DNA from 4 places in the Paenibacillus sp. FSL P2-0121 genome. Region 2 is predicted to be linked to each of the others. Evidence: riboswitches for the same ligand, from Rfam matches in the RefSeq annotation. Region 2 holds a riboswitch; each other region holds the start of a gene.

Region 1 (8,018 bases), 2.1 Mb from region 2:
CAGCGGCTGGAAGTCCAAATATTCACCGCAGTTGCGACTGAAACTTAACTCAAATAGCCAGGTTCAATATATATAGAAAAAGAAAGACAAGGATGGTGGGAGTATGAGATACAAACTGATTGCACTAGATGTAGATGGTACACTGTTGAATGATGATCACCACTTGAGCACTGAGAATAAAGAAGCCATTGCTGAGGTTACGCGTCTTGGCGGGCAGATCGTGTTATGTACCGGCCGCAGTCCGCAGAACTCGATTCCTTTTATGGAGGAAATGGGGCTGTCTGGTTATGTGCTGGGTCATAATGGAGCTGCTACGGTTCGTGTGAAAGATCGGGAAGTGCTGCATCAATACGGTATGGATGCTCGTGGTCTTGACCCTTATATTGATTATTGTAGAAAGCATGATATTCATTATGATGTGAATACGGCTTTTGATATGTATGTAGATAATGTAGAAAACCTGACCAAAGAAGCCAATTATATGTATGAACACTTCCGTATCGTGCCGGCTACACTGCCAGCATGGGAAGATTTCCGTGAACCGGTTGTTAAGTTTACTGTATTTACACAACCAGAAATCCTTGACGAAGCTGAACGTGAATGGCGTACTTGGACCCATGAGTACAATATTTTGCGCAGTGGTGAATTTTTCGTTGACTTGATGCATCCGGAAGCCTCCAAGGGCAACGCCTTAAAGAATCTGGCTGTGAAGCTGGGAATTCCGCAAGAGGAAGTTCTTTCGATCGGTAATTATTTTAATGATATTTCTATGCTTACATACGCGGGTATGGGCGTTGCGATGGATAATTCTCCGGTTGAGGTCAAAGCGGCAGCGAATGCTGTCACGGGGTCTAACAACGAGCATGGTGTGCGAGATGCGCTGGTCAAATATTGTTTATCTTAAGCATAAAGCGGACTTGAGTCCGTTCTATGCTTTTTTTGTTGTGAAGGAAATAAAAGAGATACCTAAACAGAAATGATTTTATCCATAAATAACCCGCCCTTAGGATTAACTAGAAAGGGCGGGACATAGATTAACTTCCTTTATTAAAGTTTAATTTCCTCGTTCCGGCTAGGATCGCTATATTTATAGATACCAGGGTTCAGTTCGATTTTTTCGTCGAAAGGGATATCTTTGTAGCTATCAATATTAGTTCCTGTAGATATCATGCCCTTAGGTGTAATTTCAGGCACCACTTCTTTGCCATTAATCCGTAACGTAGTTTGGTTAACGCTTTTGAAGCCAGAAGATTTGGATGTTGATTCGACAATCAAATTTTCGCCCTCAGTATAGTAAGTGAATTCAATTTTTAACCCATCGACATCAAGTGAAGTGAACTGCTTTTCTTCTTTAGGTTTGTTTATAGTGATCCAATTCTTAGTAGTATCACGTTTCTCAATGACAGCATCCTTTAATATAAGTTTCATTGGAACATCGGACCAGTCGTTATACCATTCCGGAGATTCGAATTGAAATAAATGCTGGTAGCTTTCGGAATGATCTCCTTTCAAATTCCAACCCCCAGTGATTGTTTGATCACCTATAACCAACTGAGCGGTATTATAGTGGACAATTCCTTTTTTAAGCGAATCATTTTCATCTATTAGAATTTGGATATCCAAAGGGGTAACCACTAGCTGATCTAAGGTTATGCCGGTCTTTTCTTGAAATTCAGGACTGTTATACAGTTTCTTAGTGTAAATCGCCTCACTTGCTTTTTGTCCATCTGCTTTAAAATCGAACTTCCACGTACCTGAAAATCGTTTCGCTTCTTCAATGTAACTAAAATGAAGACTAGCTTCCTTCCAATCTGATTCAGTTATATTGAAAACCTGTTCAATAAATAAATCCGATCCTTCGTTAGGCATGATGGTTGGAATTGCTTCATTCTTTTGACCACCAGTACTAACTACCAAATGTGGATTACCCCGTCCTAAGTCAGATGGTGATGCAGCGACTTTGTAACGGATAATGGTTTGATTGGAAACATATCGAACGGATTCGATTTGAAGGCTTGGATATTGCTTAACTCCAGTATTGATAGTATCCCCTGCTTGATGATTAGATTGTAAGGGAATATTCCGATCACTGTAAAAAATGAGATTCCGTGCTTCAAACCTATAGTCCTTTTTATCATCCTTTAATGTATCAGGTGTCTCATATACTCCAATGAGTTTCTGGCTTTCAGGATCGTATTCTAAATAACCGTATACCTTTGCCTTGGCACCGGATTCACTAGTCATGATGTTTTCCTCTGTAGCAAATCCAGTATATTTGGATAGATCAGATTTAGTATCAAGTGATAACAGCATTTTCATTTTTTCTCCATCAGTTACAACACCGTTCAAATTCATTGTTACTCCTGAACTGGAAGTTTGAAGATTATACTGTTGACCGATGCCGTTATTTAATGCATTGCTCACACTTCGACCACCAATTTTATCCCAATTAATCGTCATACTAGCGAATACAGGAATGGCTACAAGTAAGAGGCAAGAGAAGACAATACTGATAGGAATAACCTTTTTATTAGACCTAGGAGTATTCTGGGAGGCATGCAGATTTCTTTGACGTGTATAAGCTTCTTGTTTTATGGCAGTCCACATCAAATCATAATCCGGTCGGGGAATATGTTTATCTTTTTCAATATAGAGACTCATTACTATTCAGCTCCTTTAGTTGGGTTCCACCCATTCTATTTAGTATTTTAAGTCCCTTGTTCAGTCTGGATTTTACAGTTCCTTCGGGTATGCTCATAACTTTAGAGATCTCGGGTACAGTCAATTCGTTTATAAAACGAAGGACTACTACCATTCTGATTTTGTCGGGAAGCTGACTGTATAACCCTTGTAATTCTTTTTTAGTTTCCTGTCGATCCAAACGTTTTTCTACAGGGTTTGATTCCTCAGACCTGGATAGTAAATAATTACGTACTTCTTTCATCCACCCCGTCTTACGCCTTTTGATCACACTGTTGCACTCATTCGAAGCAATTCGTAAAATCCAAGCTTTCAAGTTTCTTACCTTCGACTTATCCGCTAAGATAACTTTTACAAATACCTCTTGGGAAATATCCTCCGCATCTGCCTGATTTTTCATTAAGTAGTAACAAAAATAATATACTTGTTCTTTATAGAGCTCGAAAATTTCCCGGTCACTCATTTTGCTGCACCCCCTGTCTTTGCTGTTCTCATTAATAAGACTTATAAGCGTATGTAATCGTTCATTTTTCATTTTGATTGTAGTATTTCTTCTGAGTATCATAGCGAATTCGAATGGAAGATAAGTCGTTTACAGGTAATTATAACCATGATAAAATTAGCGGTGGGACATGCGTCCGTAATCTAATTAAAACTAATTGAATGTCCGCGTTAAAGGTAAAATCATCGAAAGATGATGACACAAAGCCATGGGTCTAAAGCCTTTCGACAGAAGGAAATGATCGCCAGGCCGCCATAGGGATGTCTTATGAAGCATAAAGGATAGCTCTAAAAATATGTAGTCTATTTTGAGCTCTTTTATTATTTCGACCTATACGGCGTTACATTATCGCAAGGGGCCGAAAGGGGAAGTACATGAACAGTTTTTTCAAAACAATAGGTACTAGTTTGGCAGTAGGTGCTTTATTGCTGTCCGGAACGATCGGATGGATGTCTAATCCAGGAGTAGTGTCTGCAGCTACCTCAACAGTAGTAACCGCGGATCAGATGATCAGCAAAGTAACGGCAGCCTCCAAAGCAATAAAGAATTTCCATCTGGATGTGACCAAAAAACAGGATATTCAAAGCGGCGGGGTGCGTATCAGCAACACCAACACTCTGAAGCTGGATATCAACCGTCTGCCGAATTTTGCCGCAGCAGGCACTGTCGCTAGTAGTCTTTTAGAAACATCGTACAGTCTATATGCCAATGACAAGGAGTTTTACTATCTTGTAGACGGAAGTGAACTGATCGATGAATCTGAAGATGAAGGTTACGACGATGACGGGGAGCCAATCGATCCTGATGCACAATATTGGCTTGGACTGGAGAAAACGGAATGGGATGCCTTTTACTCTAAAGGCCAATACGATCCTGTTTCCATGCTTGATTCGGTCAAAAGTTATAAAAAATCCATGAAAGTCAGCACTGCTGGCGCACAAACAGTCTTACAATTCACGGTAACCGATCCGACAGCAGCTAAGGGGATAATCAAACTCTATGACCAGGAGAACCTCTGGGATGGTGAGACAGTTCAACCCAAAAGTGTAACGTGGAAATTATTCGTCAATACTAAGACTTGGCAAACGGAAAAGCTGACAGTCGATCTGAGTTATGTGCTGGTAAGTGACGGAGCTAAAGATACATACACCACGAAAATCGAAGCTAAATATTCCAAAAATAATAAAGGTGCAGCCATTGTAAAACCGGCCGAACTAGAATAATAAGGACGATTCATAACGAGCGAAAAGCGCTGTTCAGCGGAACAGCGCTTTTTGTTGTATCCAACAGCAGTTCTTTATTAGTTGACAAGAATAAATCATTGCTGTAATTTATATGTATGCGCATGTATATAATAATTTATCTAAATATAATTTAATGAAAGTTGGGAAAAAGATGATAGCACTAGACACAGCATTAACTTTTCGCAGAGGGCTGACATTAAAAAACCGAGTGGTTATGGCTCCAATGACCACTCGAATGAGCTTTTATGACGGTGTAGTAACACAAGATGAATTGAAATACTATTCGCTAAGAACGGGCGAAGTAGGTGCGGTCATCACTGCGGCAGCAAATGTACAAGAGGGTGGAAAAGGATGGGAAGGTGAACTTAGTGTTTCCTCCGATGAATTTATTCCTAGCCTCAGCCGATTAGCATCTACTATTAAACGAAATGGAACAAAGGCTATTTTACAGCTATTCCATGCAGGAAGAATGACAGATTCAAAAATATTGCGTGGCGTACAACCCGTTTCCTCCAGCGCCATTGCTGCCGAACGCCCGAATGCAGAAATTCCAAGAGCATTAACAGAAGATGAAATTTTCGGTGTAATTGAGGATTTTAAAAAAGCGACTCAACGTGCTATTCAAGCTGGATTTGACGGGGTAGAAATTCATGGAGCAAACACATATTTAATCCAACAATTCTTCTCTCCACACTCCAACCGTCGTGAAGATCAATGGGGAGGAAGCTTAGAGAAAAGATTTAATTTCATTAACCAATTAGTGGATGCAGTTATTGCTGTCGTTGACAATTCAGAGGTTAAGGATTTTATTGTCGGGTATCGTTTTTCTCCAGAAGAATATGAAGAGCCTGGAATTAAAATCACCGATACCTTTTATCTCATTGATAAATTAGCTGATAAAAAGCTGGATTATCTGCATATTTCATTAGGGGACTTCAAGAAAGTATCTGCATCAGAAGATTTTAAAGAAAAATCAATCCTGCAATATGTGCATGAGAAAATCAATGGCCGTATACCTTTAATTGGGGTAGGAGATATCCGTACCAAACAGGACGCAGAGGACACGTTGACAAATGCTGAATTAGTAGCAGTAGGACGGTCTCTTATCATTGATCCTCATTGGACAAGTAAAGTACTGGAGGGTAAAGAAGATCTCATCAGAAGAGTACTTGCTGATCAAGATAGAGAAGAACTTGTAGTAGAGAATGGTATTCTAGAATTCCTTAAATTAATGATGCCTGATCGTTTACGCTAAACCCAAACACAGTTTTGAGGTCTAAATCTATAACGTTCCGCGGTAAATTCCGCGGAACGTTATTTTTCTGTAACGACTCTATTCCCTCTTTAAGATTGTTGTCGTATGTTTCAACATTCGATTCATGAGATTTCGCCGTTCTGTTTTTATGTCGGTGTCGCTTCTCTTTAATGCGTCGCGGATGGGGATGATCTCTGTAATTTTCCTGCCGCTTTTTATTCTTCGATCTACACAAGTCGGGATGTAACCTACGTTAGTTATACTCGTGTGTCCTTTTTCATCCTTCTTTATTTTAAGCGTAAGAATGATACCGCTTTGTGTGTAAGGAATATTCATTAGTTTAGTCGAAACAAAATTCCCCAATGAGTAAATAACGAATTGTTTTTTTCCACGAAGCGCTAACGGTTGAAGAACATGTGGGTGAGACCCCAGTATGATGTCGGCGCCATTTTTAAAGAAGAGATTGACCAGCTCTTTTTGCCTCTTGTTTGGAGTGTAACGATATTCGCTTCCGAAATGCAGATAAAGCAAGACTAGATCGACTTTCTTTTTTAAATCTCGAATCTCCCGAATGATCTTGGGCGTAGATATCCGGTTAACCAGCCATGGCTTACTCACTGGTACAGGAATTCGGTTGGTTCCTGCTGTGTAGGAGAGGATGCCAATCGTAATTCCTTTGACGTTTTTAATAAGCGTTCTCTTGGATTCTTCTAATGATTTAGCTGTTCCCGTGTGGTCGATTCCATTACGGTCCAGAACTCGTAACGTCCGAACCAGACCCGGGGCACCATAATCCATGCAATGATTGTTGGCCGTTACTAATACGTCGAATCCGGCTTCCTTAAGTGCAGGGGCCAGTTCGTCTGGACATTTGAATATCGGACCGCCTGATCGGGGACTTTTCCGGCATTCGGGGCCACTTCCAGCAAAGGTGGTTTCGAGATTGCCAATCGTCAAATCAGCCTGTTTCAGATAAGGAGCTACTTTTGCAAACAGGGGGCTGAACGAATAGGTTCCGTCAGGCTGTTTAGCATCCGAAATAATATAACGTTTGACCATTAGATCTCCCACAGCAGCTATTTGTATTTCAGTCATGGATATCCACCTTTTTATTATTTTCATTAGGATATGGCATAAAGTTGTTATGGGTTATTCTTTCTTTAAGGCGAAGTGCAAACATTTGTGTGGCTTTTTATTTAAAATGTGACTCAACGCATAATCACTTTATTTAGATCGTCTAAATTTAAGGTATTCATTTTTTTCAATCTTTTATAATTTGATTCAAATCCTCTTTTTTGTTTGGCAGCCATAATAAAATAAGGTTGTTGATAAACATTATCAATCAAACATTGGAGGTTAAAGAAATGAGTACACAATTCAAAAAAATCGCCGAGGATACTTACTGGATAGGCAAAATCGATAACCGCCAGGTTCCATTTCACCGCCTGATTCTGGCAAAAGGAACTACCTATAATTCTTATTTATTAAAAACAGGTAAACCAACTGTCATTGATACCGTAGATATGGAATTCGGACGTGAATATGCCGAGTGTCTGGGTGAAATGATTGATCTTCTAGATATCCATTACATTGTAATTAATCATACAGAGCCTGATCACTCTGGTGGACTGGCAGCTCTCGCTGCCAAGGCTGCAAATGCCACGATCGTATGCACCGAGATTGCTGTTCCCGAATTGCAGGAAATGTACAAGCTTCATAGCCGGAACTTCCTGGTGGTTAAAGACGGAGATAAGCTGGATATTGGCGGGAAAACGCTGCTGTTTAAAGAAACACCGTATCTCCATACCGCAGAAACGATGATCACCTATTGTATCGAAGATCAAATCTTATTTCCTTGTGATATTTTCAGCACGCATGTTGCGGTGGAGAATCTATTCAGCGATGAAGCCGGGTTTGATATTACGGAAGATTTCCAGGGCTATTACGCAGCAATTATTCATCCTCACAGAAGATATGTAAGAACCCTGTTAGAGGCTGTTAAGGATCTTGAGATCCGGATGATCGCTCCTTCCCATGGGTTTGTGATCCGGAAGGACATACGTAAATATATCGGGATGTACGCCACATTGAGCCGTGAAACGACGCAAGGAAAAAAGGCAACCATCGTATATACCACCATCAAAAACAGTACCAAGAAGATAGCCAAAATCATACAGGATTGCTTGCAGGAAAATAATATAGAGACAGAGGTCTGGGATGCAGATAAAAGTAGTGCCACTGATATTCTGAACAGCATAACGTCAGCGGACGCGGTCTTTATTGGCAGCTCCACTAAATACGCGGACATGATTGGGAA
Region 2 (8,018 bases):
AGGATCATCCATTTCGTTATGACCATGACGGCGGTAGCCGATGAGATCAATTACGAAATCTTTTTTGAATTGATGGCGGTATGCGCTAGCTAAACGTACAGCTGCTACGCAGGCCTCTGGGTCATCAGCGTTGACATGGACTATTGGGATTTCATACCCTTTGGCGATGTCACTCGCATAATGCGTAGAACGGGAATCTTCACTTTCAGTCGTAAAACCAATTCGGTTATTAACAATGATATGGATCGTCCCACCATTTTGATAACCTTGAAGTTTGCCGATATTAAGCGTTTCTGCAACAATTCCTTCACCTGGAAAAGCAGCATCGCCATGCATCAGCACCGCCATAGCTTTACTGGTATCAATCTTCGGCAGTCCTGCAGTGCTCCGATCTTCTTGTGCGGCACGAGTGAAACCTTCCACGACAGGATTGACGAATTCCAAGTGACTTGGGTTATTCGCTAGTGTTATTCTTGTGCGTACGGTTTCTCCTTCACGGACAGCACGGTCTGCACCGAGATGGTATTTCACATCACCTGTCCAACCATAGTTAATGCCTGTGGAGCCTTCGGAAGGGAAAAGCTCCTTGTTCGGAGAATGATGAAACTCTGAAAATATGATATCATAAGGTTTGCCCAAAATATGTGCAAGAACGTTGAGGCGGCCGCGATGCGCCATGCCCATCAAAATATGCTCCGCACCGTCATGTGCAGCAGCACGTACGATTTCATCTAACATCGGCACAAGAGCATCATTGCCTTCAAGACTGAAACGCTTCTGACCTACAAAAGTCTTGTGGAGGAAGGTTTCAAATTGCTCTACCTGAATCAGACGGTTCAGGAGCTCTTTGCGTTCTGTATTATTTAGGGGTGCTGGTGAGCTGGTGGATTCTGCCTGTCTATTTAGCCATTGCAGTTCTTTTTCTTCATGCACATGCCCGAATTCATAGGCGATGGTCTTGGTGTATGCCTGACGCATACGTTGCACGGCATCCCATCCGGTATGCACATCATTCGGTGCATTTTCCCATATAAGCGTGGCAGGCAGTGCGATCAGGTCTTCGCGGGTCAGCCCATAGGTTTCAAGCTCAAGATATTTTGCCATGGGATTCTGATCGCGTACCAGCGGATCAATTTCAGCGGCCATATGACCATATATACGAATATTGGCGATTAGCTTGGAAGCTCTTACTGCTTTTCTAAGCCATTCGGTGTCTCCCGAGATGCGCGGCTGAGGAGCCGGTTCGCTATCCGGAGTTAGGGGAGGAGGTCCCGAATTTGTAAAAAGCTCGCGATAATTATTTTCTACGGTGGAGGGATCTTTCACAAACTGTTCATATCTTTCTTGAATGTAGCCTAAATTGGGTCCGTAATACTTACTCCAAATGGATTCGTTATAGGGCTCTTTGGCTGCCATGAATACATCCTCCTTAACGGATGAACTCCATACGTGACATTTTGTGTCAACGCTTACTGGAGCTGTGATGATTGCGGTTTCATTTCTCATCTTATTGTGCTACTTTCGGCCACTGTAATCAATTCATTCTTTCGTCCAATACGTTCGCAAAATGGTATGGGTTAGCTTGTTCTAATGAAAAGAAGGGTGTTTCTTCTCATTACCCATTCTAAAGGCCTATTAAAATGATTCTATTATCCTTATTTTTAACTATTAGGTCAGTAAATATTTATTTTGCTAGTACAATTTATTTTATGTAACGGACGAGTATCGTGATAATCGGACAAGATCTTTGAAAAAAAATCTTTTATTTTTCGTTTTTAAAATAGAAAGTAACCAGGAATCGACACACTTTTCCGCTTTCTTTTTGTATAATGTTATTGCAGATAGTAATTTTATAGTTTTTTAAGCAGATCCTTTCGTGAAAAGGGTCCAGTAAAAGGTAAACTTGCCGAAAGGCAGGGGCACAAAGTCGCGGGTCTAAGGTAGAGATACTATGACAGCCGGATTGCCTGGGGACGTAAAATCTTAGGGGGAGATTTTTTGGAAAAGTCCAACCAGGGTAGCAACAGAGAACAGCAGTTTATTGATCTGGATCAAGAGTGGGTACATTTATTATTAGCAGCTAAGAAGGCTGGCATTAAGGCAGATGAAATCCGCCAGTTCTTTCATGAGAAAACTGTGCAGATCGTGCAGTAATACATTAGAGGGGTTACATATCGAAAAAGGGCACAGCGGTTCTTCGCTGTGTCCTTTTTCGATATGATTTAGTAGAAGAGAGGATCGTACCAGATTAGTAGGAAGTATTAATCCTTTTGATCGAGCTTCCATTTCTGATAGTCCAGAAATTCTTTGAATTCGCGTTTGCTAATGCCTGAGTCCATAGCTTCCTGCACCAATCGGAACCATTCCGAATCTAAATGTGATTCCTCTGCATCATTGGGTTCTCCATAGAGTAGGGCATGAATGGATACCTGAAGCGCGTCAGCGATTTTTTCGATAAACTGGATGGATGGATTGGATTGGATGTTTCTCTCCACGTTGCTAAGATACGACTTAGCCACATCTGCTCTGTCCGCAAGCTCAGATAGGGAGAAACCCTTGTCTAGGCGGAGCTGCTGGATACGTTGGCCCATATTCTGTGGCACTATGCTGACGCCCCTCCGTAATTTTTGTTATTAGTATAGCAAATATCAATAAATCGGACAAAGTTTATTGTAAAGAGAAGAGCAGCAATCTGCTTATCCGTGACCGGATTCAGGATCTGCTGCTCTTCGAGTATTTTATTAAATTACTTTATTGATCTTAGTAGTCTTTTTTCGCACCTTGTTTAGCTACGAAATCCCAAGTCAGTGTTAAGCTATCGCCTTGGAAAATATTTTGATCTTGGTTATTTTCCACAAATTCGAATTGGACGGAGAAGCTGTCGTTGGTACCGGCTTTAATACCGGATGCTTCGGTAAAGAGTTGATCCCAACCTGTATTTTTTACGAGATCCGGATGCTGACTTTTTAAAGCAGCAAGTGTAGTCTCATAAACTACATTTTCAGGAGAGACGATAGGTACTCCTTTATCATTATTTCTAAGGAATTTAACTTTAATGAACTCGGCTAAATCCAGGTAGTTATCTCCTTTAGCATCCGTGATTTGAGTCGATGTATTCAGAATAATAGATCCGATATCGAGCGAACCATCGTTTTTCAATTTGAAGGATTTAGTTACAGTATCACCTGGTTTCAGGTTAGGAATATTAACGATGACAGAAGGGTCGGAGTTCAGATCGAGCGTGCCCGCTGCGAATGTAGCTGTGCTTTGCGCAGTGTCGCTAAAGTATGCGAAGGTTCCTCCGCCGATTAATGATAAACCCAGTGCTGCAGATGCTACGCCAAGACCCAATGTTTTCTTGATACCCATAATAAAATTCCTCCTCAAATTTGTGTTTGAATTTTTTATAAAATTTATATATTGTATCTTCCGGTTCGTAAGCGGAAGTGGACAATCAACTTAGGGCTGTGTTTCTGTTGGGGGCGGTGAGGCTGGCAGTAGGGCAGCATTTTTCTTTTCTAATGCAGCTACAGCCTTCCAAGAGGTATACAGAGCATAGAGCAGAAGCATCAAGCCAGGCACGATCATGAGGACAACACTTCCAGCTTTGGAAACCGCGAAATTCATAGCGTAACCGACATAGGGTACAGTGACCCCGGTATACTGAGCTACAACATTCACAGAACTGGTAGGGTTCATGTCGGGCGCATCGTTGTTATCGCCTTTAGTACGATAAACAGCTTCACCAGTAGCGTTATTGACGGTCGCTTCTACAATCCGGTGAGTAATGAGCAGATTATCTTCATTCCTAAAGGTGATGACATCGCCTGGTTTGAAACGATTCATATCCCCTCCGGGTTTTAATGCGACAATTGAGCCTGTCTGAATTCCTGGTTCCATCGATCCTGAGAGTACGGTTTTGATCTCATATCCGAAGAAAGCAGGTTCACCGCCGGAGGCCTTGGATAACACTACGGCTGCCACCAGCAGAATAAAGATCACAAGCATTAAGCTCGATAGGGTATTATTGATAATTTTTTTAATTCGCATCTTATTCTCCACCTTTCTCAGGTTGAGGGTCCGAAGGAGCTTGGGTTGCTACCGGCGGGGTAGTCGTACTGTCTTCCGCCTTTGGCGTCTCTTGTGGAGCCTCTTGCTGAGGGACATCTTTTGGAATTGTGAGCTCTTCGTCAATTTCCGGCTTAACCGGATCAGTGGCTGGGGCTTCAGGTTGTTCTTTATTTGGGGCTTCCGGAGCAGTTTCGCCTGATGTTGGAGGGGTTGCCTCAGCTTTCGCTTTATCCTCGGCTTCTTGTTGCTTTTTCTCCTCAGCCAAACGTTCTTCTTCTTTTTTCGCTTCTTCTTCTTTCTTTGCTTGCTCTTCTTCTAGCCGAGCTTTTTCAAGCTCTTCTAGTTTTTGCTCGCGAGTCTGACTGATCAATTGGAGTTTATCTTGAAGGGTAGTGATACCTGAGGTTGCCGATTCTTTATGGTTAGTCAATTCGGTATTTAGAGCTTCATAAGATGAGGTGAGGTCGCTAGAGATCACGCCGTCTGGTTGAGTGAAGGTAATCAGGAATGGCAGTGGCTGTGGGAACTCTCCTTCGCGTAATTCAAGTTGTCCATAAACATCACTGGTAACTACCGAAGCGAATGGAAGACCGACATCGTGTATGGAGGTTAAGTAACTAATAACTCCATTTAAGGAAGCATTCAAGGATTCCGAGATCACACCGCTTTGATTCAGGCTGCTTTGTAAATCTCTGAAAAATTGCTCGTCCTTGATTTCTAGACAGTTGGAATCTAGAGAAGTCATATATCCTCCTATCTGGAAGAGTAAGGCTGCTGCTGCACTTAGCTCATTGTGGATTTGATTCCAAATTTGGCTGTTAGCCGCCAGTTGCTCGTTAACGCTATCTATTTGGGATTGAAGCGCCGCTATTTGCGAAGAAATCTCTTCTGCAGCGACATCAAGCTCTTCCAGCGACATCCCTTCTATTCCCGAAACGTCCGAGTAGTTAGCTGATGAGGAAAAGGGCTGTAGTGATTCTTTTAAAGTGAGCGCTCGATTAACATGCTCTTTGAACTCTGTAAGCAGTGCCTTGATCGAATTCGGAAATACTTCGCAAAAGCTAATCGTGCTAGTGGTTTGCGTAGCGGCTCCAAAGCCTCCATAGGTACCACCAACTTGCTGCGAGGTATATAGAAATAAGACGGAGACAGCCATTCCTGATTGCAGTATACGTAATCCGATTTTCCTGTTTCTTCTAGGTCTTCTCCTTGCTGATCTGGGACTCAGAGGAATACCTCCCCTCAATGTCTGTTTCTTTGGTTCGTTATTATCGTTCTTTATTAAGAACAACTTCTGTAATGAATCATACATGGAATAAATCAAAAAGAAAACTGCCAATAACGCGCATTTGTACTCTATAAAGAACGAAAATGATAATTTATCTCTAAATAACTCCATATATCGCTCGATTACTAAATATATTCGCAATAAAGAACGATAAGTTAGAGTGATTCGCAAAAAAATACCCGGCTCGCAGTAGTAACGCGAGCCGGGTATAAGCGGAGTAATGAAGTTGAGAATATAAATGTATATGTTACGGAAGTTTTGAACCGCGTGAACTAACATACAGGTCATACCATTCTTTACGGCTAAGCTCCAGCTTGTCCGCATCGGCACAGGCAGTAATACGCTTCGGATTCACAGTTCCAATAACAGGCTGAATGGCAGCTGGATGTGTCATTAGCCAAGCCAGTACAATGGCTTCGGGTGTTGTTCCTTTTTCATCTGCGAGCTGTTGGACCATAGCTGCTGTTTGGACGATATTCTCCGGTTGATCCTCTAATGAACGCCCGCTAAATAGACCTTGGGCGAGTGGCCCCCAAGCTTGAAGCTGAATGTTCTCCATTCGACAATGTTCAAGGGTTCCCTCAGGGAAGATAATATCCTTCCAGGGTTCACGATTTACACTGATTCCAGCATCCACCCAGCTGATCTTAGCCAAGCTCATATGCAGCTGGTTTACGATAAAAGGTTCATCGCAATAAGTCTGCAGCAGCTTGATCTGAGCGGCGCTCATATTGGAAACCCCGAAATGACGAACCTTACCAGCGGCCTTCAGTTGATGTAATGCGGAGGCTACTTCCTCGGGATCCATTAAGGGATCAGGTCTATGCAGTAGAAGAATATCAATGTATTCGGTCCCAAGTCGTGACAATATTCCATCTACACTGTTCAGAATATGTTGGCCAGAGAAATCAAACGTATTAGTGCTGTCTCCAGGCTCCATTAGCTTAATTCCACATTTAGATTGAATTATGATTTCTTCACGTAGTCTTGGACGATCCTTAAAAATCTGACCGAATACCTTCTCCGCCTTCCCACGAGTATAGATATCTGCATGATCAAACATGTTGATGCCGATGGAAAGGGCGGCATCAACCGCTTCATGTCCCTGTTTAACATTCTCCGCAGTAATCGGCTCATGGTCCCAGTCACCGCCTAGCCCCATGCAGCCTAAAGCAATGCGGCTTGCGGGAATCCCGCGCTTGTTTAAAGGTAACGCTTTCAACAATGTGATTCCTCCTTGGAAATTATGATTGCGTACTTGTAGATATTGTACACTCTCAGAAGCCCGTATGGTATTTTTTGTCGCTGGAAGAGCGGTGTTTGGTCTCCTCTTTGTTCTTTTCCTCTTGCTTTTCCAGCGTTAAATCTTCCATCGGAATCGGGTCTACATTCTGCTCACTTTCATGAAGATCAAATAGACTTTCTTTTTCTGTTGGATATTGTTCCGGGTGATCACGTTTGTCACTATTCAGCTGATGTTTTTCTTGGGTCATTTTTACCGCCTCGCCTTCCTTTGAGATTTAATGGATATTGTGCTCGTTAATAAACGTATTTTGACTCCCTTAAACAGAAAAAGAGGCCATTAGGCCTCTAAATTCAACGGTGACCCTATGTCTTTTAGCTTGCGTGCTACAACATCATCGTATAGGCGCTGCAGCCATTTCAGCTCAGTCAGGGTGTGCTCATATGTACCGTACATTAGATGCAGGGCAGAACGAGGCACGATGGAGATATGCTCCTCGTATACCTGATAAGCCAGATTAACCTGATGTTCTGTTTCCCGGAGGCGTTCCTCGAGCAGCTTCTCAACCTTGCTCTGATCGATATGACGGGACATAGCCAGGGCCATATACATCGGATGATAGAAGGGTTCGTTTTTCTTAATTTGTTGCAGGATAAGCTGTTCGAATAAAGCTTTACCTTGCTCCGTTATGGCATAGATTGTTTTGTCCGGCCGATCACTGCTGCGGATGACCTCTAAAGCTTCTATATAACCATCTTGTGCAAGCTTATCCACAGCATAATAGAGTGATCCCATCTGCAGCTTCGTGATCCGGTCCATGGAACGTTCCTTCATCACTAATGTGATTTCATAGGGATGCATGTTCCGCTCCAGCAGTAAACCTAAAATGGCTAATTTCATGGACATAATGGTTACCTTTTGCCCTCAGACGCCTGAACAGCTTTAGCAGGAATGGTAAGACGGTCTTTTGGCATGAGCAGTACAAAGACTAGACCGAGCAGTGCAGGAATCAAAGCCCACATAAAGGTTTGGGCAATAGAGGTGGATAACGCACTTGATATTTTCTCTAATATTTCAGCAGGGATCTTCGCTCTTGCTTCAGGTGTTAACGCAGCGCGTGGATCTCCGAAAGCTGCTGACTGTTCACTACCGCCAAAAGCATCGCTTAGACTGTTAGTAAAGCTATTCCGCTGAATAATCCCGAAGATCGTAATTCCCAGCGTCATTCCAAGGGAGCGCATGAAGGTACTGGTTGATGTTGCCGACCCCCGTTGGCGCATATCGAAATTATGGATAGCTGCCATGCTCAGCACGGAGAAGGAAAAGCCTACGCCGAACCCAGTCAGAGCCATAAATACATTAAGCATGAGGCGGGAGGTATCTGGTGATAAAGTGCTTAGGCTGTAGACCCCTGCG
Region 3 (8,018 bases), 2.6 Mb from region 2:
TGATGGCTTTGGCCCGTCACATTCCACAAGCTTATGCAAAAACAATTGGTGGAACCTGGGATAGAAAAACCTTCGTGGGTGTAGAACTTCGCGGCAAAACTTTAGGTGTACTGGGAATGGGCAGAATCGGTAGCGAAGTGGCAAAACGTGCCAAAGCTTTCGGCATGGAAATCCTTGCTTTTGATCCTTTCTTAACTGCTGAGCGTGCTGAGAAACTGGAAGTAAAATTAGCTTCCGTTGACGATGTAGTCCGCGGAGCAGACTTCATTACTGTGCACACTCCACTTACTCCGGAAACACGCCATATGATTTCCCGCCCGCAATTTGAAGTGATGAAAAAGGGAATGCGCATCATCAACTGTGCCCGTGGTGGTGTAATTGATGAAATGGCGTTAGTAGAAGCTATTGATAGCGGTATTGTTGCTGGCGCTGCATTTGACGTATTCGAAAAAGAACCGCCACAAGCAGATCACCCATTCTTGTCGCATCCAAAAATTATCGTGACTCCTCACTTGGGCGCTTCTACAATTGAAGCTCAGGAGAATGTAGCGATCGATGTATCGGAACAAGTACTGCATATTCTGCGTAATGAACCGTTCATCAATGCTGTAAATATTCCTCCAGTTGCTCCAAGCGTAATGAACAAACTCCAGCCTTACTTCACACTTGGTGAGAAGCTGGGCAGCTTTGTTACCCAAATTACAGATAGTGCTATTCGTGAAATCCATGTTGAGTATGCGGGTGATCTGTCAGATGTCGATACCCAACCACTTACCCGCTATATTGTGAAAGGCGTGCTCTCCCGTCACTTCGCTGAGGATGTTAACATCGTTAACTCCATGCATTTGGCAAAAACACGCGACGTTAATGTAGTAATAACTAAAGCTTCCAAAACTAAAGGCTTCACTAATCTGATTACCGTGACCCTTAAAACAGATCACGACCAAGAGCGTCTCGTAGCCGGAACATTGCTGCAAGGTTATGGAGAAAGAATTGTTCAAGTGAACAAGTTCCCGGTTGATATCGCTCCTGAAGGACATCAAATTGTAGTATCCCATAACGACAAACCAGGGATTATCGGACTTGTGGGCACATTGCTGGGCGAAAATGATGTCAATATCGCCTCCATGCAAGTGGGACGTAAAATCGTTGGTGGCGAAGCAATCATGCTGCTGACCGTTGATAAAGCTGTACCTACTCATGTGCTTGTGAAGCTTGCTGGCCTGCCAGAAATCAACACTGCCGAAGAAATCATTCTTCTGTAAGCAATACGATAGAAATCAAACAACAGAGCAGCGATCCTCCCTTTATAGGAGTTTCGCTGCTTTTGTTGTTGATCGTCGACCCATTTCGGCTTCATTTACAACACCGAATCGAGTTCCCTCGTGGAGGCTTACGGACACCCTTGAGGTTACGGACCCAGATGACCCTATATGCAATAATTCCGCCTTTGAAGCAGGGTTTCGGACTCCAGTGCCACTATTCCTCAAAAAGAGAGCTAAATCAGGTGTTTTGCCTATCAATAGCGTCTATGGGGACCGATAGCGTTCTTAATATACGAAAATGCTGCATTTAAGATCAGCTGTGTCCTATACTGCTTCGTACGCACAAATGGGATCAAACAGATCAAGTTTGCTGTTTAGACTAAGAATGCGGGAACAGTCCGACCATCGATGTCTGTAAATCCATACTTTTCAGCCAGCGTAGCAACCTGCTGCGGTTGTCCGGTCATAGACATGACCTTAGGATCGGCTGCTAGAGCAGCGGCTGCTCTACCGATATAGGTTGTGGATTCAGTCATCTGCAATTCTTCAACCTCATGCCAATGCTCCTCATCCGTGTTCATGCTCTCCAACACCGCCTCTGTCCTCATCCAGCCCGGAGTAAGCGGAATAACAGCAATGTTGTCCTCTTTAAGCTCATTCGATAACCCGTAGGCCATGCGGACTAGGGAGTTTTTAGAAAGATCATAATAGAAGTTTCCAAGATATTTGTAATGATCCCAAAAGGTTGTGTGGATGATTAGACCGCCAGCTTTTGCCTCACGCATTAATGGTATTGCATAATAATTTGTTATCAACTGTGCCCTCACACCCGCATTAAACATATTATCCCAATGCGCTGTAGGAAGCTCCCAGAAAGACTTCTGCTCAATAGGTAAATCGTTGCCGCCCCATACATTGTTGACTAAAATATCAAGCCGCCCATGCTCTGAAGCAATCTGGCGAATGACCGCCTCTGTCTCCTGATCTTTTGTATGATCACATCGTATGGCGCTGCCGGACCCTCCCTCCGCTTTTATTTCCCTAAGTACGTTATCAATGCTCCGCTTGCTATGCTCTATGCCAGAAGCCTCTGTCGTTCTGCCCGTAATATAAACGAATGCACCTTTCCTTGCCAGCTCCAATGCAATTCCTCTACCAGCACCTCTGCTGCCTCCGGTGACCAATGCTACTTTTCCTTTTAAAGTCATGTTCTCAATCCTTTCTACACTTGTTTTTCTCTAAATGTTCTGTATTTAATCCTTACCTTATATAAGTATAATTCTTTAATATGACATCAACTGACATATATAATATAATAATTAATTAAGAACTAACTAACATTTATTAGGAGGAGGAATGTTCCCTTAATGAGAGCCGATCGTTTGTTATCCATCTTACTTTTGCTGCAAAATCGTGGAAAGATGACGTCCCGTGAGCTAGCCCAGACCTTAGAAGTGTCTGAACGAACTGTGTTTAGAGATATGGAAGCCTTATGTACAGCGGGAATACCGATTCTTGCCGAACGGGGACGCGAAGGGGGTTGGATGCTCACAGAAGGATACCGGACCTCCTTAACGGGTATGAAGCCCTCAGAAATTGCTACTCTGCTGCTGTCCGCAGACTCCTCAATCTTAAAAGATCTGGGTATACAAAACGACTTCTCTTCTGCCGTGCTTAAGCTGGAGGCTGCTTCCCCATCCAGGCCGAATAATCCAGCCAGTTACCTGAGCCAGCGCATTCATATAGATGGTGCCAGCTGGCACCCTTCCGACGAGACATATCCGTTCCTATCTGTCCTGCAGGAAGCTGTTTGGGAAGACCGTAAAGTAAAGATCACTTACCCACGGAATGACGAGATGAAGGAGCGTTTCATTGAACCTCTCGGGTTAGTCGCAAAACGTGGAGTTTGGTATGTAGTGGCACGAACCGAGGGTGAAATGCGGACTTTTCGCGTGTCGAGATTAATACAAGCTGACGCAACTTATGAATCATTTGTCAGACCTGAGGCTTTTGATTTAAAAAGCTACTGGGAACAATCGACTTTAGCTTTTAAAGCAGCACTGCCAAAATATGTAGTGAACTTAAAGGTGAATGAGTCTATTCTTAAAGAATTACAACGTGAAAGATATGTAACTATAACTTTAGTAGAACCCTCTGCTAATACTGGGTGGATGAACGTGGAGGCCGAGTTTAATGCTATAGAATCTGCCTGTCGTATCGTACTCTCTTTCTCTCCTTCAGTTATTGTTTTAGCTCCTATCGAACTAGTAAGGATGGTAAAGTCTGCTATTAAAACAATTTCCACAATATATGAGGAATTTTGACATGAATTCTAAATATCTACTACTTAAAGAAGATTTATGACACTTCTCTATAGACCAATGACCTATAAATCCCCTATAATAACACCATTACATAAAATTTAATAAGGGGGACATTTTACCAATGAGCTGGATGCACAAACTTCCGTTAAAACAAAGAATTGTTGCCGGATGTTACCTCGTTGCCGCACTGTTTGCTATTCCTGTCTTAGTTACGTTAATGATTCTAGGTCAATTTCTCGTAGGAATTATACTAGTAGTTGTTCTTGCAGGTCTGACTTTACCTGTTGCTCGCTTCGTGGAGAGAACGCTTACATCATCTTTTGATGATATTGCTAATGTATCTCACAGTATTTCGAAGGGTGATTTCACTAGCAGAGCGGACGAAAATGGTTCAATGGGTGACGTAAGCCGCTCCTTTAACACAATGATTGATAAGCTCAAGAAGATTTTGACCGATGCATCGCAGATCACCCGTCAAGTTATGGATGCAAGCCGCGGAATCGAAGATAAGAACCAGAACCTGAAAATTGTCATGGCACAAGTAGCCTCTTCTTCTACTGAGCTCGCTCTTGGTGCAAATGAAATATCTACGGATATCGCTGATATGACAGAATCCATTAAAGACATTGAAACTAAAGTATCCAATTATACGAACTCCACCAAAGAAATGAACAGACGTTCAATACATACCTTAGAACTTGTCGAGCAAGGGCGCCAATCCGTAGATACACAGGCTGAAGGCATGCGTAAAAACATAGAGGCTACACAAAAAGTGGCTGATACTATTGAAGCTCTCTCACAAAATGCCCGCGGGATTACGATGATCACCAAGACCATCACAGAGATCGCTGAGCAGACCAACCTGCTGTCACTGAATGCCTCCATCGAAGCTGCTCGTGCCGGAGAGCATGGTCGGGGTTTTGCCGTTGTAGCTCAAGAGGTCCGCAAGCTTGCTGAGGAATCTACGGCATCCACAAAAGAAGTATTCGGCTTGGTCCGCAGCATTGAGTCAGATATTAAACAAGCCATCGATAATATCGCCATCAATGAAGAGGTTGTGCAGGTTCAGAATGAAATGATCACTCAATCTGCCCATATTTTCGCACAAATTGTACAAAGCGTGCAGTACATTACCGAGCAAATCTCTTCATTCTCTGCGGAGAGCGATCTTATGCTAGAAAGTGCCTTGAAAATTTCCAGTGCAATTGAGAATATCTCAGCAATCACCGAAGAAACTGCTGCTGGCACGGAAGAGGTATCGGCGGCTATGAATGAACAGATTAATGCCCTGCAGTCTGTTGCAGAAGAAACGGAAAAAATGACCCAGGCCGTATTTAATCTGCAAAAAACCATTCATATCTTTAAATTCTAGTTCAAAACTATCAACTGCCACCTAAGCTGAGTCTTAGGTGGCAGTTTTTTTCGCGAGGCAAAACTTCATCTCTTGGACAAGACTTTCGTCAAATTTCGAGTTTTTTTAGCGGATTATGTTGACAAAAATTAATGAGGAATATATTGTAAAGGAAAATTATTCTTATCAACTATAAATTAATATTGGCAAAATCCTCGAAAGAGGATGACGCAAAACCATGGATCTACAGCCTCATTTTTTCGTTTGAGGCCATGATTGCCAGGTTGCAGAGGAACCAGGACGGCTGAACTATTGTTCAGTCTTAGCGGTGCCTTATGCCACCAACCTGTGCTTACTATAGAGCACAGGTTTTTACTTTTTGAGTATATTGATCTGTCGTATCTATTCGGTAGATTAATAACTAATATATATCAAAAAACTTGTGAGGTGTTTCTTTTGAAGACAGTCGCAGATTACATGGCGGAAGCACTACGTAACCTTGGAGTCACCCATTCTTTTGGGATCATTGGCAAATCCATTTGTCCAATTGTTCTAAAGATGGTGGATTACGGTATTGAATTTATTCCCGGCAGACATGAAGCAAGCTCCGGATTCGAAGCAGCAGGGTATGCGCTGAAAACGGGTAACCTAGGCGTAGCATTTGGTACTTCGGGTCCTGGGGGAACTAACCTGCTTACAGCAGCAGCACATGCGAAAGCTAACAACCTACCTGTCCTATTTATTACCGGCCACCAATCCATTACAGAGCTTGGAATTCCTCAATGTCAGGACTCCACCTCTTTTCTGGCTGATTTAGCTGATATGTTCAGACCTGCCACCTTGTTCAGTAAATTGGTTGAACGTGGGGATCACTTTGGTACTATTTTTAATCATGCGATTTCTGTGGCCCTGACCAAACGGGGTCCTGTTCATCTTTGTATTCCTTTTGATGTACAAACTGAAGTATTGGAAGAATGCAATATAGTAATCCCAGAAAGAGAATCTCTAATTAGTCAAGCTAATATCGATAGAGTCATCGATGCTATTCAAGCTGCTAAGAATCCTTTGATTATTGCGGGTAAAGGAATTAACCGCTCCGGAGCACATAAAGAGCTTGTTCAACTCGCAGAAACTTTTAATATTCCTGTAGTAACATCTCCTGGTGGAAAAGGGGCTATAGTCTGGGATCACCCACTCTATCATGGTCCTATTGGCGTTGGCGGTTCGACCCACGGGGACGATTTATTGAATAAAAGCGATTTATTTATAGTGCTTGGATCACGTTTAAGTGATATGACCATCTGTAATCTTAAACGGGAGAATCATCCAGCAACTTTAATTCAATTTGATATTGATCCAACCTTTGTCGGAAAAATACTATTGTCCAAAACGATACCGGTCACTGGGGACCTGCGCGATAATTTGGTGCACTGCCTAAATCATATTGACCCAAGCACAATCACCAAACGTGAGGCTTTGGCCGATGCGGATTATTCAGAAGAGCTTCCAACCCTCAAGAATCTTTCCCTTGCTTCCGTAATGAGCACTTTAAGTGATTTGATCCCTTATAATAATTCAATTTTCGTTGATGATGGAAGTCATGGATTCCACGCTGCAAAATGGTACAAGGTTAAGAAACCGGGCAGCTTTGTTTTTGATGCGTATTTTGCTTGCATGGGTAATTCGATCGGCATGGCTATTGGTGCAAAAGTTGCAGCTCCTGAAGAAACTGTCCTCTGCATTACAGGTGATGGTTGTTTCATGATGCTCGGCGCTGAGATTAACACCGCTGTCTGCAAAGATATCCCTGTCATCTTTATCGTGGTCAATAATAAGCAACTAGATATGGCTCTTAAGGGTATGGAGAAAACCACAGGTCGTATCGATGGAACTCTATATGAAGTACCAATGGACGCCGTGAAATTCGCTGAATCTCTAGGTGCTAAAGGCTACAAATGTGAGACTGCGGATGAATTCACAGCTGCAATTAAAGATGCGGTAGCTCTAAACCATGTTGCCGTTATTGAACTACTAACAGACCGTGATGAAGTCCCTCCGACTGCACACCGTACTTTGAACCTAAACTAGGAGGCTAACCATGAAGGAAAATATCAACAGTGGTCTCAACCACTTCACGAATCTATCAGGAGACTATGGCGCAAAAGCACTAGCTCCAATTAAAGACCACTTCCCTGACTTGGCTGAATTTATTATGGGGAATGCCTATGGCGATATTTTTCAACGTAATACTATAGCCCCTGACTGGAAGGAAATCGCAGTCATTTCATCTTTAATTTCAATGGGTCAATTCGAACAGTTGGGCGTTCATTATGTCATGGCCCTTCGTGTTGGAGTTACCGTAGAACAGCTTAAAGGTATTCTATTACACTTAGTACCCGTTATAGGGGCACCTAGAATCATCACAGCTTTTAATATCCTGCTTGCAACCATAGAAGAAATCCAATAACCCAACAGTTCGACAACAATATACAAAATTCGACTTTATTATTGCATACACTTGAAAAATATGCCTATAATAGAGTCGGAATATCCCATTACTTGCTGTATAGTGTCGAATTTTGACTTTTATAAAACAGCTAAATGGATATACATGGCTGGATATTGCAGTCGAACTGTTTTGGACAAATTCAATCTATGGGAGAGATTTAGGCATGGGAAGTTTCGTTTTGAAGACAGACACTACAAACAAGGTTATTAACATTGAGTTGGATGGAACATTTTCTGAAGAAGATGGTCTAAAATCTATTCAAGCTTATCAACAAACTATCAATCCAATTACTCCAGCTGACTATGAACTAAAAATCGACTGCAGAAAGCTAAATGTAACTGCACCAGATGTTGTACCTCTTTTAGAAAGCTGCTTTGTAATGTTTAAGAATGATGGATTTGTAAAAGTAAATCTAACGCTTGAAAATAACCCGATCCTCAAAATGCAGCTTTCCCGTCTTGGCCGTAAAGCTGGACTCGATAACATCGAGATCATTTCTGCGGTTACAGTCTAGATCTTTGAATCTTAATATGTAGGCCACATTTTACTGCTTTCCTGGAGGCGTATTA
Region 4 (8,018 bases), 120 kb from region 2:
GACGCCGTGAAGCACAATTTGAGCACTGGGCCCAGTCTTTTTAATCATGTATTCAATCCATTGCAAATAATCTTTTCGTTCCGGCCAACCAAAACCAATGTAATCCCCTGCGCTATCTCCATGCCCTCTTGCATCGGGAATTAGGATGTTAAAGCCTAAGTTCTCGTAGTAGATTTTGGCGTACGCCCCCATATCCTTTGCTTTACCTGAATAACCGTGGGCTAGAATGGCTGTGCGTCCCGCAGCACGATTAGATTGGAGTAAGTAACCCCTTAGTTTAAGTCCATCTGCAGATACGATCTCAATATTCTCGAAGCTCTGGCGAGAGACCCAATCCTTCCCCTCCCCCCAAGAAGCTCCGGCAACCGGAGGATCAGCCTTCAGATTAGGATTATTACTTAGAAATACCTTTGGCGCTCGTTTAATAGCAATACCATAGAAGAAAAATCCCACATAGATTAGAATCCCTATGATGATTACAGCGCTAATAATGAACCATATCAATTCGCCTTCGCCATCCCCTCTACATTTCTTTTCCAACAAGAGTATACCATCTACTTAGAATGCACCAAACTATCGCAATCATGACATACAAATAGAGCCGCCATCGGAACACTCCCGAAAGCGACTCTATGTTGATCTACCCTTTATTATTTATTCTTTTTGGAGAACTTGGTTCTCATTAATAATCCGATAAGTGCAAAACCTAAACCTGCTACATAGTAAGGTGCAGGACTTGATTCACCCGTTTTTGGCAATTCCTTCACAGGTGGCTTACCTAATGGGATCGTATCGTCCACTACGATGATTTCATCAGGTGTTGGTGTTGGCGTTGGTGTCACTGCCGGTACCGGACCTAATGGGATCTCATCATCATCAACAAGTACTTCTGTGCTATTCGACGGTGTTGGTGTTGGTACTGGCGATGGTGTCGGCGAAGCTACAGGCCCAAGCGGCACAGGATCTTCTGCAAGAACTATAGTGCCAATTACGGATGATGGCGTTGGTGTCGGGAACACCGAAGTCTCTGGTGTCGACGTTGGTGTTGCTTCAGGCGTTACCGTCGGTGTTGGTGTTGCCTCAGGCGTTACCGTCGGTGTCGGTGTTGCCTCAGGCGTTACCGTCGGCGTTGGTGTTGGTGTCACTGTCGGCGTTGGTGTTGGTGTCGGCGTCACTGTCGGCGTCGGTGTTGGTGTTGGTGTCGGCGTTGGTGTTGGCGTTGGTGTCGGCGTCGGCGTCGGCGTTGGCGTTGGTGTCACTGTCGGCGTTGGTGTTGGTGTCGGTGTTGGTGTCACTGTCGGCGTCGGCGTTGGTGTCACTGTCGGCGTTGGTGCCGGTGTTGGCGTCGGCGTTGGTGTTGGCGTCGGTGTCACTGTCGGCGTCGGCGTCGGCGTCGGCGTCGGTGTTGGTGTCACTGTCGGCGTCGGTGTTGGTGTCACTGTCGGTGTTGGCGTTGGTGTCGGTGTCGGTGTTGGTGTCGACGTTGGTGTCGGTGTCGGCGTCGGTGTTGGCGTTGGTGTTGGCGTCGGCGTTGGTGTCACTGTCGGCGTCGGTGTTGGTGTCGGTGTTGGTGTCGGCGTCGACGTTGGTGTCGGTGTCGGCGTCGGCGTTGGTGTTGGTGTCGGTGTCGGTGTCGGCGTCGGTGTTGGTGTCACTGTCGGCGTTGGTGTCGGTATTGGTGTCGGCGTCGGCGTCGGCGTTGGTGTTGGTGTTGGTGTTGGTGTCACTGTCGGCGTTGGTGTCGGTGTTGGCGTCACTGTCGGCGTTGGTGTCGGCGTCACTGTCGGCGTCGGCGTTGGTGTTGGTGTCACTGTCGGTGTCGGCGTTGGTGTCACTGTCGGCGTTGGTGTCACTGTCGGCGTTGGCGTTGGTGTCACTGTTGGTGTCGGCGTCACTGTCGGCGTTGGCGTTGGTGTCACTGTTGGTGTCGGCGTCACTGTCGGCGTTGGCGTTGGCGTTGGTGTTGGTCCAGGTTCATCACCATCGTATGGATAGTGGTGAAATTCACCACCACCAGTACCTTTGAGTGAAGCCGCCACTAAAGTACCGTTAATCTGACCATTAATAAAATCAACATGAGCATAGGGGGCAAGTATGCTTCCCATTACACCTATGCCTGCCATATCAAGATACGCAGCTTGGCTAAAGTTAAGCAAAATTTTCTTGCTGTTCAACACGTTATTAGGTAGAAATCCGAAGTTTTTCATTTTTACGTTAGAACCATCAATATTAATAATTGCAGTAGATCCTGAAGGAACATTTATTGTAATTCCGTAGGTATTAGAGACGTTATCTCCTGAAACATTAAAAACATTGACCGCAGGATCTGTACCTGTCAGGGTAAGGCTGCCATATTGGTACACTGTTGTTCCATTCGCCGGCAATGCTGCAAGTTCTGCTGATTTGTCCTTCAAAGACTGACCTACGGCTGAAAAGTCAATCGTACTCCCCTGTCTTTTTGTACCACCCTTGAGGAGCGTTACATTCCCTGAAAAATCTCCCCCGTGCACGATATTCCCATAAACAGTACCTCCGTTGAAAGTAAGATGCCCTCCAACAACAAGTGTGTCAGTCAGGGAAACCTCTGCAGCGGTCAACCTATCTCCAACACTATAGTTGGTTAAGTTAACGTTACCTCCAGCAGCAAACCTTCCTTCCGTATCCGAAACTGTTGTTATATCCCCTAGAATAAACACGTTGTAGACCGCTGCAATTCCCAATGTAGAAGAACTACTAGCTCCAGCAACTCCAGCTCCTAATGAGGAAAGCCCACTACCTACCGTCAAAATCCCAGCTAATACAAGCGAGAGTAACGGTTTTATTCTTCTTTTCAAATGGCACACCTCCTAAAACTATGATTTATATTAATCAGAATAATTACCAGAAACTCTAAAGGACCTAACAACAAAAAAGACCGCCAAAAAGAAGTGAAATTCCCTTCTCATGGCAGTCGGACGGTCATTGTGCCTTTAAGACACTTTAGACTCCTGGACTTTGCGTCCCGCCCTTTCAGACGGTTTGCTATTATCATGACTATATATATGTATTACACTGCAAGTCCAGAACTGGTAGCTGAAGCATTCTATCCAATAACAGTCTATGACTTTTAATACTTTTGAATTAATAACAGTTTAGCTCCCGACACCCACAATTGTCAATCAATTCCTTTCGATAATTCCCCGCATTAGTACCACACAAAAAAAGCGCCTAAAGGCGCTTCGCATAAGGTTTTTCATTAAATTTTAAAGTAACTGTATATAGCCCAATATGGATATCCATAAGGGAACACTCAAAATTAAACCAAAAAACAATCCACGCTGGAGGCTGCCCTCTTTTTCCATCATAATTCTCCTTTATTTGCGTTCGATACATTAATTTTTATTATTACAATTTTTAATATAATTTATTCTTCGTTATTAAGTTGTGAATTTAATCACATTGGATAAGCTGTTTAGAAATACCATTGATTATTTTTGGAATATCGGGGTAGAATACGAATATACGTTCCTATTAGAGGTGATGAGATTCATGCATAGAGCAGAAAGCAGGGACAACATGCTGGTGAAATCTTATTTATTGCTTCCGATGATTTTATCAGCTTTCGAACGGGACTCCGCCATTTTATCTACACACTTACGAACACCCGCCCCTTATCTGGAGGTGCTTGGAACAGCTGCTGCAGTAGCTACAACAGATCTAAGGGATGTTCGTGCAGAAATGAGAAGACGGGGAATCAAGGTGTATGAGCAAAACAGACTTAATACTGGAATTGAAGCCAAGTATATATGTCGTGGCTATCATGAACGAATGCTGCTGTTGAATGACATTGTTGCGGCTCAGGCTGCCATCCATATGCGCAGATACCTAGGGCTGGATATTTCATCTTTTAAGAGTTACGAAGAACAGTACCAGATTAAGTAAAGCTGTATAGAAGCCGCTGCGCTCTCTCCCCCCAATCAATTAGTGAACAAAAAAATAGGCCTTACCATGGGAGTTGGCAAGACCTGAGAGAGATATACCACAAAACACTGGGGGGTGTTTGGTGTCTCTAATATATACCTCGAACCTGAAAAATAGCTGATAGGCACATAAAAATTACATTAAAAATATTGTTCGCCGTTCAGAAGTGATTAGAGTGCTCCCACAAGCTTAGCCGACCTTTAGCTGGAATTGGATGGCTTAATGGATGAACCCGTTCAAGCTTCCAGGCAAACCGTCCTTCACTATAGTCGCCAAAATCATATTCATTCCCATTGATCCATTCCCTTAAATCCACCTCTGGAGTAACCACATAACATCCCGCGAGCTGACCTGTAGCAATAATAGCTCCTGTCGGCAAATTATTCGCTGTATAGCCATGTTTCGCCAATACTGATTTGTACGGTTCCTGTTCACAAATCTTTTTGTCAATCCTCACTCCGGCATGGATGCCTAACTCGCCGCGGTAGGCTGTTCTCCATGAACGAGTTTCAAACTCTTTTTCACCAAGAGCAATTAAGGTCGCCCAAGGCTGCCGTATTGTTATACACCGCATGATATTTATCCCCTTCGTTTATGTTGGACGTTTGTCACGGATGCACGGATCTCGATCTCGCGTTGTGTAATCTTGCTCACCTTGACCTGATAAATTAAATAATCCCAACCGTTTGGTCGATACTCATTTCCATCATTGATCGCCTCTAAAATAAGAACATTTATTTTTATTATATACAAACAAAAGTTCTTATGAAAATATCAATACTACAGACATTCACCTGTAACTCCCCAGAATCAATAAAGGTCGTCATAATGGAAAGGCTGCTGTATATTCTTATATTGGGTAATGTACTAACTGCTATGCCTGTGCAACCGATTTTAAACTAATGTCGTAACCACTGGAGGGGAAGGTCCATGATTCAAAAACCACGTACTACTATTAAATGGACTCTTATTTTTGTTTTTTTGTTATTAGTCACCGCCTGTAGTAAGAATGATGAAGTTTTGAAAGGAATTGTACACACAATAGATGTAGAAAATAAAAGAATTTTAGTAATTTCTGAATTAAAAGAAGAAGACTTGAACAAGGAATACAAGGAAATTCTCGAATCTAATGAGTACTCTCAAGCCATTTGGGTAAATAAAGTTGCACCTTCTAAATATAAAAAAGGCGATGAGATTAAAGTGTTTTTTGAAGTAAGTGATGATTCATTCCCTGCACAAGTTACCGCCAAAAAGATCACCAAAATCAAGAATTGAGCAAAAAGAATAGAATCTACTATAAAGAAGCGGCGTCTCCAAAAGGGATGGCGCTTCTTTGTGTAGATTTAAGGAGAAATCAGAGTATATAATATGGAACATTATATACTCTCAACATCTCTGTTACGGGAATTCCTGAAGCAGAAATACCCTTCCGAACATATACTATGAATAATCTCTTCCGGACGAAACATTTACATAATCTGAATATAATAATTCTGGAACATTCTGTAAACAAAAAAAGCTCACCTACCGAAGCCAGTGGGCATAATCCCAAGCATTTGGGAATTTACTCTTTGTTGGAATTACTGAAACCTTACCATGTAACAACTATAGGAGCTTATAAAGTCCCTACAGTTGTTGGCAATGTACCTAATAACACGAAGGATCTACTTGAAGATACAGGATCAGCACAAACCCGCGAGACATGCATCGGCGGGTTTCGTATTTTTAAAATTCATCACAATTAATTAGTCCTAGGTCATCTACACCAATAAAACTCTCTTATTATAATATTCGACGTTTATTTATAAAAACTTACAAAACATCTCATTTTTCAAATCGATCTTATAGCTCATATACATCATTAACCATTAAATTTACTATTATCCATGTAAGTAAACACTTCATATGTGAGGATTATCAAAGTATGAAAAAACTAATCGTAGTTTTATCAATCGCTTTATTGACTACCGCAATTGCTCCTTTCGCATCAGCAAATCAATCAAATTCAAGTGTACTATCTCCACAACAAGTAAGCCTTCAACAAGATGCAACAGACAACTATACTCATAATGGTTTCCCAATTAATTCTCCCTGTTCAAAAAGCATCTCAATCTGGTGAAATACTAATAACATTCAGTAGATTGGAGGTTTACCATGACAGAAATTGATGAGAGAAAATGGGGGCAGCAGGATCCTATCAAAGAACCACAAGATCGTTATGAACAGTTTTTAAAAGTTGTATCACTAACCTTTGTGAGTGTCACATTCACTATTATTTTCACTGAGATAAAAATGGGCAACTTTCCCCTTAAGCTCATTTTCTTTGTTATTGGACAATTCCTCATTTATGGATATGTGATGAAGAATCTGTCCAAGACCTCAGAAAAATTCAAAAATTCCTGCAAGAAATTAAAAATAAAGCTACCCATTCTCTACATTTTATATTTCTTGTTTCTCTTCTATATTGGGCAACCATATTTATAAAATTACTCTGTGCAAAAAAGTGACCCCACCAACTTCCGGCAGGGTCTAGATCTATATTATAAGGGGGTTATGTAATTACTATAATCCTCTTAGCTTAAATAAGTATGAAGCCCGTCTAAAGATTTGCTGAATTTTTATTATTTTTATCGAAACCGATCAAACAAGGTAACGTATCAATCTTAATTTCCAAATTACTATATATACAAAATGAAGGTGTGTATAAAGATGAAAATATTCAGTCTATTGCTTGTAGCATTGTCTTCCATTGGAGTAGTTGCCACATTCGGATTTTCAACATTCAGCTTAATCACAGGAATTATAGGAGGGCTTATTGCAGCATTTGCAATTTCAGGCTACTTGCAGTCTGTCAGACGTGATTACCCAAATGAGAGCTATGAGAACAAACATGTTAAGTATCAGTCGAACTATAATACTTGGTAAGCAAAATCCCCACCTTAAACTGGTGGGGATTTTCATATTCCCAAACACTTGTAAAATCACTTTGTGATATTAATGGTAGAAGAAACAAACGAGGGATAATGGCTAGCTGTAGAAGTGCTTACACCGAAAATTCATTCCTTAGTTCATAGACTACTTGAGCTTTGTCTTGTTTGGTGATTTCCCCTTGTTTTAACCTCTAGTTAAATCTGTGCAGGATATGATGTATAGCCTTTTTAAAAGCTTCTTTCCCATGATGTTCATATTGACTAATCCAATTACTGTATGACAATTAAATAGAAGAGAGCTGCTAAAACAAACCGGTATAGAGCAAACCACTCCAATCGAAGTCTCTTAATCAGTTTGATGAACGTCACTACTGCAATCATTGCCACAAGAAAGGATGTCGCAAAGCCAATTAACATTAGAAGCAAATCGTCAGAACTCAGCAAATCACGACTATCGTACAAATCCAACAAGCTTGCACCAAACATAACAGGCACAGAAATAAGGAATGTAAAATCTGCAGCGGCTTTTTGGCTAGTGCCAAGCAACAGGCCACCTGAAATCGTCGAACCTGATCTCGAAAATCCCGGCCATAACGCCAAGCATTGAAACAGACCAATTCCGAAAGCCTGTTTATAATTAATCCCATCGATAGTATCAGCGGTTTCAGTCCGCCTATTCCGCGCTGCAATGATCATCAACACGCCACCAACAACTAGACCTATCAAAACAGGGGTTGGGCCAAATAATTGGCTTTTTATTGTGTCCTTGAAGAGAAGATATAGGGTTAATGCTGGTAACATAGCCAAAATCATATGAATGACATTTAATCCTTTGCTTTTGGAAAAATCCATTCTAATCATATTAACCCCAATCTCCAAATACCTTTTCCAATAAAGAATTAAAACTGCCATCACTGCACCCAACTGAATAACAATTTTAAAAGTTATTGCAGCATCTCCCTCAAAGCTAAGCAAATCGCCTGCTAGAATAAGATGTCCAGTAGATGATACTGGTAAAAATTCAGTTAAGCCCTCTATTATGCCAAGTATTATTGCTTTAATTACATCAGTCATTAGTGCATTGTCCCCTTTCGGAAATAAAATCATTTAATTTCCAGTATAAGGGAG

What was found. Region 2 has a riboswitch for cyclic di-GMP ahead of MKY54_RS01890 (anti-repressor SinI family protein). Riboswitches for the same ligand answer to the same signal wherever they lie in the genome.
Region 1: another riboswitch for cyclic di-GMP. It lies ahead of MKY54_RS11130 (DUF6612 family protein); the one in region 2 lies ahead of MKY54_RS01890 (anti-repressor SinI family protein).
Region 3: another riboswitch for cyclic di-GMP. It lies ahead of MKY54_RS21375 (thiamine pyrophosphate-binding protein); the one in region 2 lies ahead of MKY54_RS01890 (anti-repressor SinI family protein).
Region 4: another riboswitch for cyclic di-GMP. It lies ahead of MKY54_RS02435 (choice-of-anchor A family protein); the one in region 2 lies ahead of MKY54_RS01890 (anti-repressor SinI family protein).

The regions. Positions count from the first base shown of each region.
Region 1 is NZ_CP150245.1:2,549,617-2,557,634, forward strand. Features, by position in the region: gene MKY54_RS11115 (Cof-type HAD-IIB family hydrolase) at 104-904, shown strand; gene MKY54_RS11120 (DUF4179 domain-containing protein) at 1,048-2,661, opposite strand; gene MKY54_RS11125 (RNA polymerase sigma factor) at 2,645-3,163, opposite strand; cyclic di-GMP riboswitch class I at 3,368-3,459, shown strand; gene MKY54_RS11130 (DUF6612 family protein) at 3,577-4,425, shown strand; gene MKY54_RS11135 (NADH-dependent flavin oxidoreductase) at 4,538-5,701, shown strand; gene MKY54_RS11140 (CapA family protein) at 5,780-6,796, opposite strand; gene MKY54_RS11145 (FprA family A-type flavoprotein) at 7,066-8,018, shown strand, end outside.
Region 2 is NZ_CP150245.1:431,555-439,572, forward strand. Features, by position in the region: gene MKY54_RS01885 (2-oxoglutarate dehydrogenase E1 component) at 1-1,416, opposite strand, end outside; cyclic di-GMP riboswitch class I at 1,887-1,971, shown strand; gene MKY54_RS01890 (anti-repressor SinI family protein) at 1,999-2,154, shown strand; gene MKY54_RS01895 (helix-turn-helix domain-containing protein) at 2,262-2,591, opposite strand; gene MKY54_RS01900 (TasA family protein) at 2,761-3,369, opposite strand; gene MKY54_RS01905 (signal peptidase I) at 3,460-4,050, opposite strand; gene MKY54_RS01910 (hypothetical protein) at 4,052-5,227, opposite strand; gene MKY54_RS01915 (aldo/keto reductase) at 5,607-6,584, opposite strand; gene MKY54_RS01920 (hypothetical protein) at 6,637-6,852, opposite strand; gene MKY54_RS01925 (PadR family transcriptional regulator) at 6,942-7,502, opposite strand; gene MKY54_RS01930 (MDR family MFS transporter) at 7,514-8,018, opposite strand, start outside.
Region 3 is NZ_CP150245.1:4,798,611-4,806,628, forward strand. Features, by position in the region: gene serA (phosphoglycerate dehydrogenase) at 1-1,265, shown strand, start outside; gene MKY54_RS21360 (SDR family NAD(P)-dependent oxidoreductase) at 1,640-2,473, opposite strand; gene MKY54_RS21365 (YafY family protein) at 2,633-3,589, shown strand; gene MKY54_RS21370 (HAMP domain-containing methyl-accepting chemotaxis protein) at 3,711-4,961, shown strand; cyclic di-GMP riboswitch class I at 5,136-5,232, shown strand; gene MKY54_RS21375 (thiamine pyrophosphate-binding protein) at 5,388-7,028, shown strand; gene MKY54_RS21380 (carboxymuconolactone decarboxylase family protein) at 7,039-7,407, shown strand; gene MKY54_RS21385 (hypothetical protein) at 7,613-7,963, shown strand; gene MKY54_RS21390 (ketoacyl-ACP synthase III) at 8,018-8,018, shown strand, end outside.
Region 4 is NZ_CP150245.1:549,727-557,744, reverse strand. Features, by position in the region: gene MKY54_RS02440 (alpha/beta hydrolase) at 1-543, opposite strand, end outside; gene MKY54_RS02435 (choice-of-anchor A family protein) at 651-2,834, opposite strand; cyclic di-GMP riboswitch class I at 2,943-3,033, opposite strand; gene MKY54_RS02430 (hypothetical protein) at 3,424-3,921, shown strand; gene MKY54_RS02425 (ASCH domain-containing protein) at 4,121-4,534, opposite strand; gene MKY54_RS02420 (DUF3221 domain-containing protein) at 4,891-5,235, shown strand; gene MKY54_RS02415 (hypothetical protein) at 5,403-5,705, shown strand; gene MKY54_RS02410 (hypothetical protein) at 6,115-6,444, shown strand; gene MKY54_RS02405 (hypothetical protein) at 6,670-6,885, shown strand; gene MKY54_RS02400 (undecaprenyl-diphosphate phosphatase) at 7,161-7,964, opposite strand.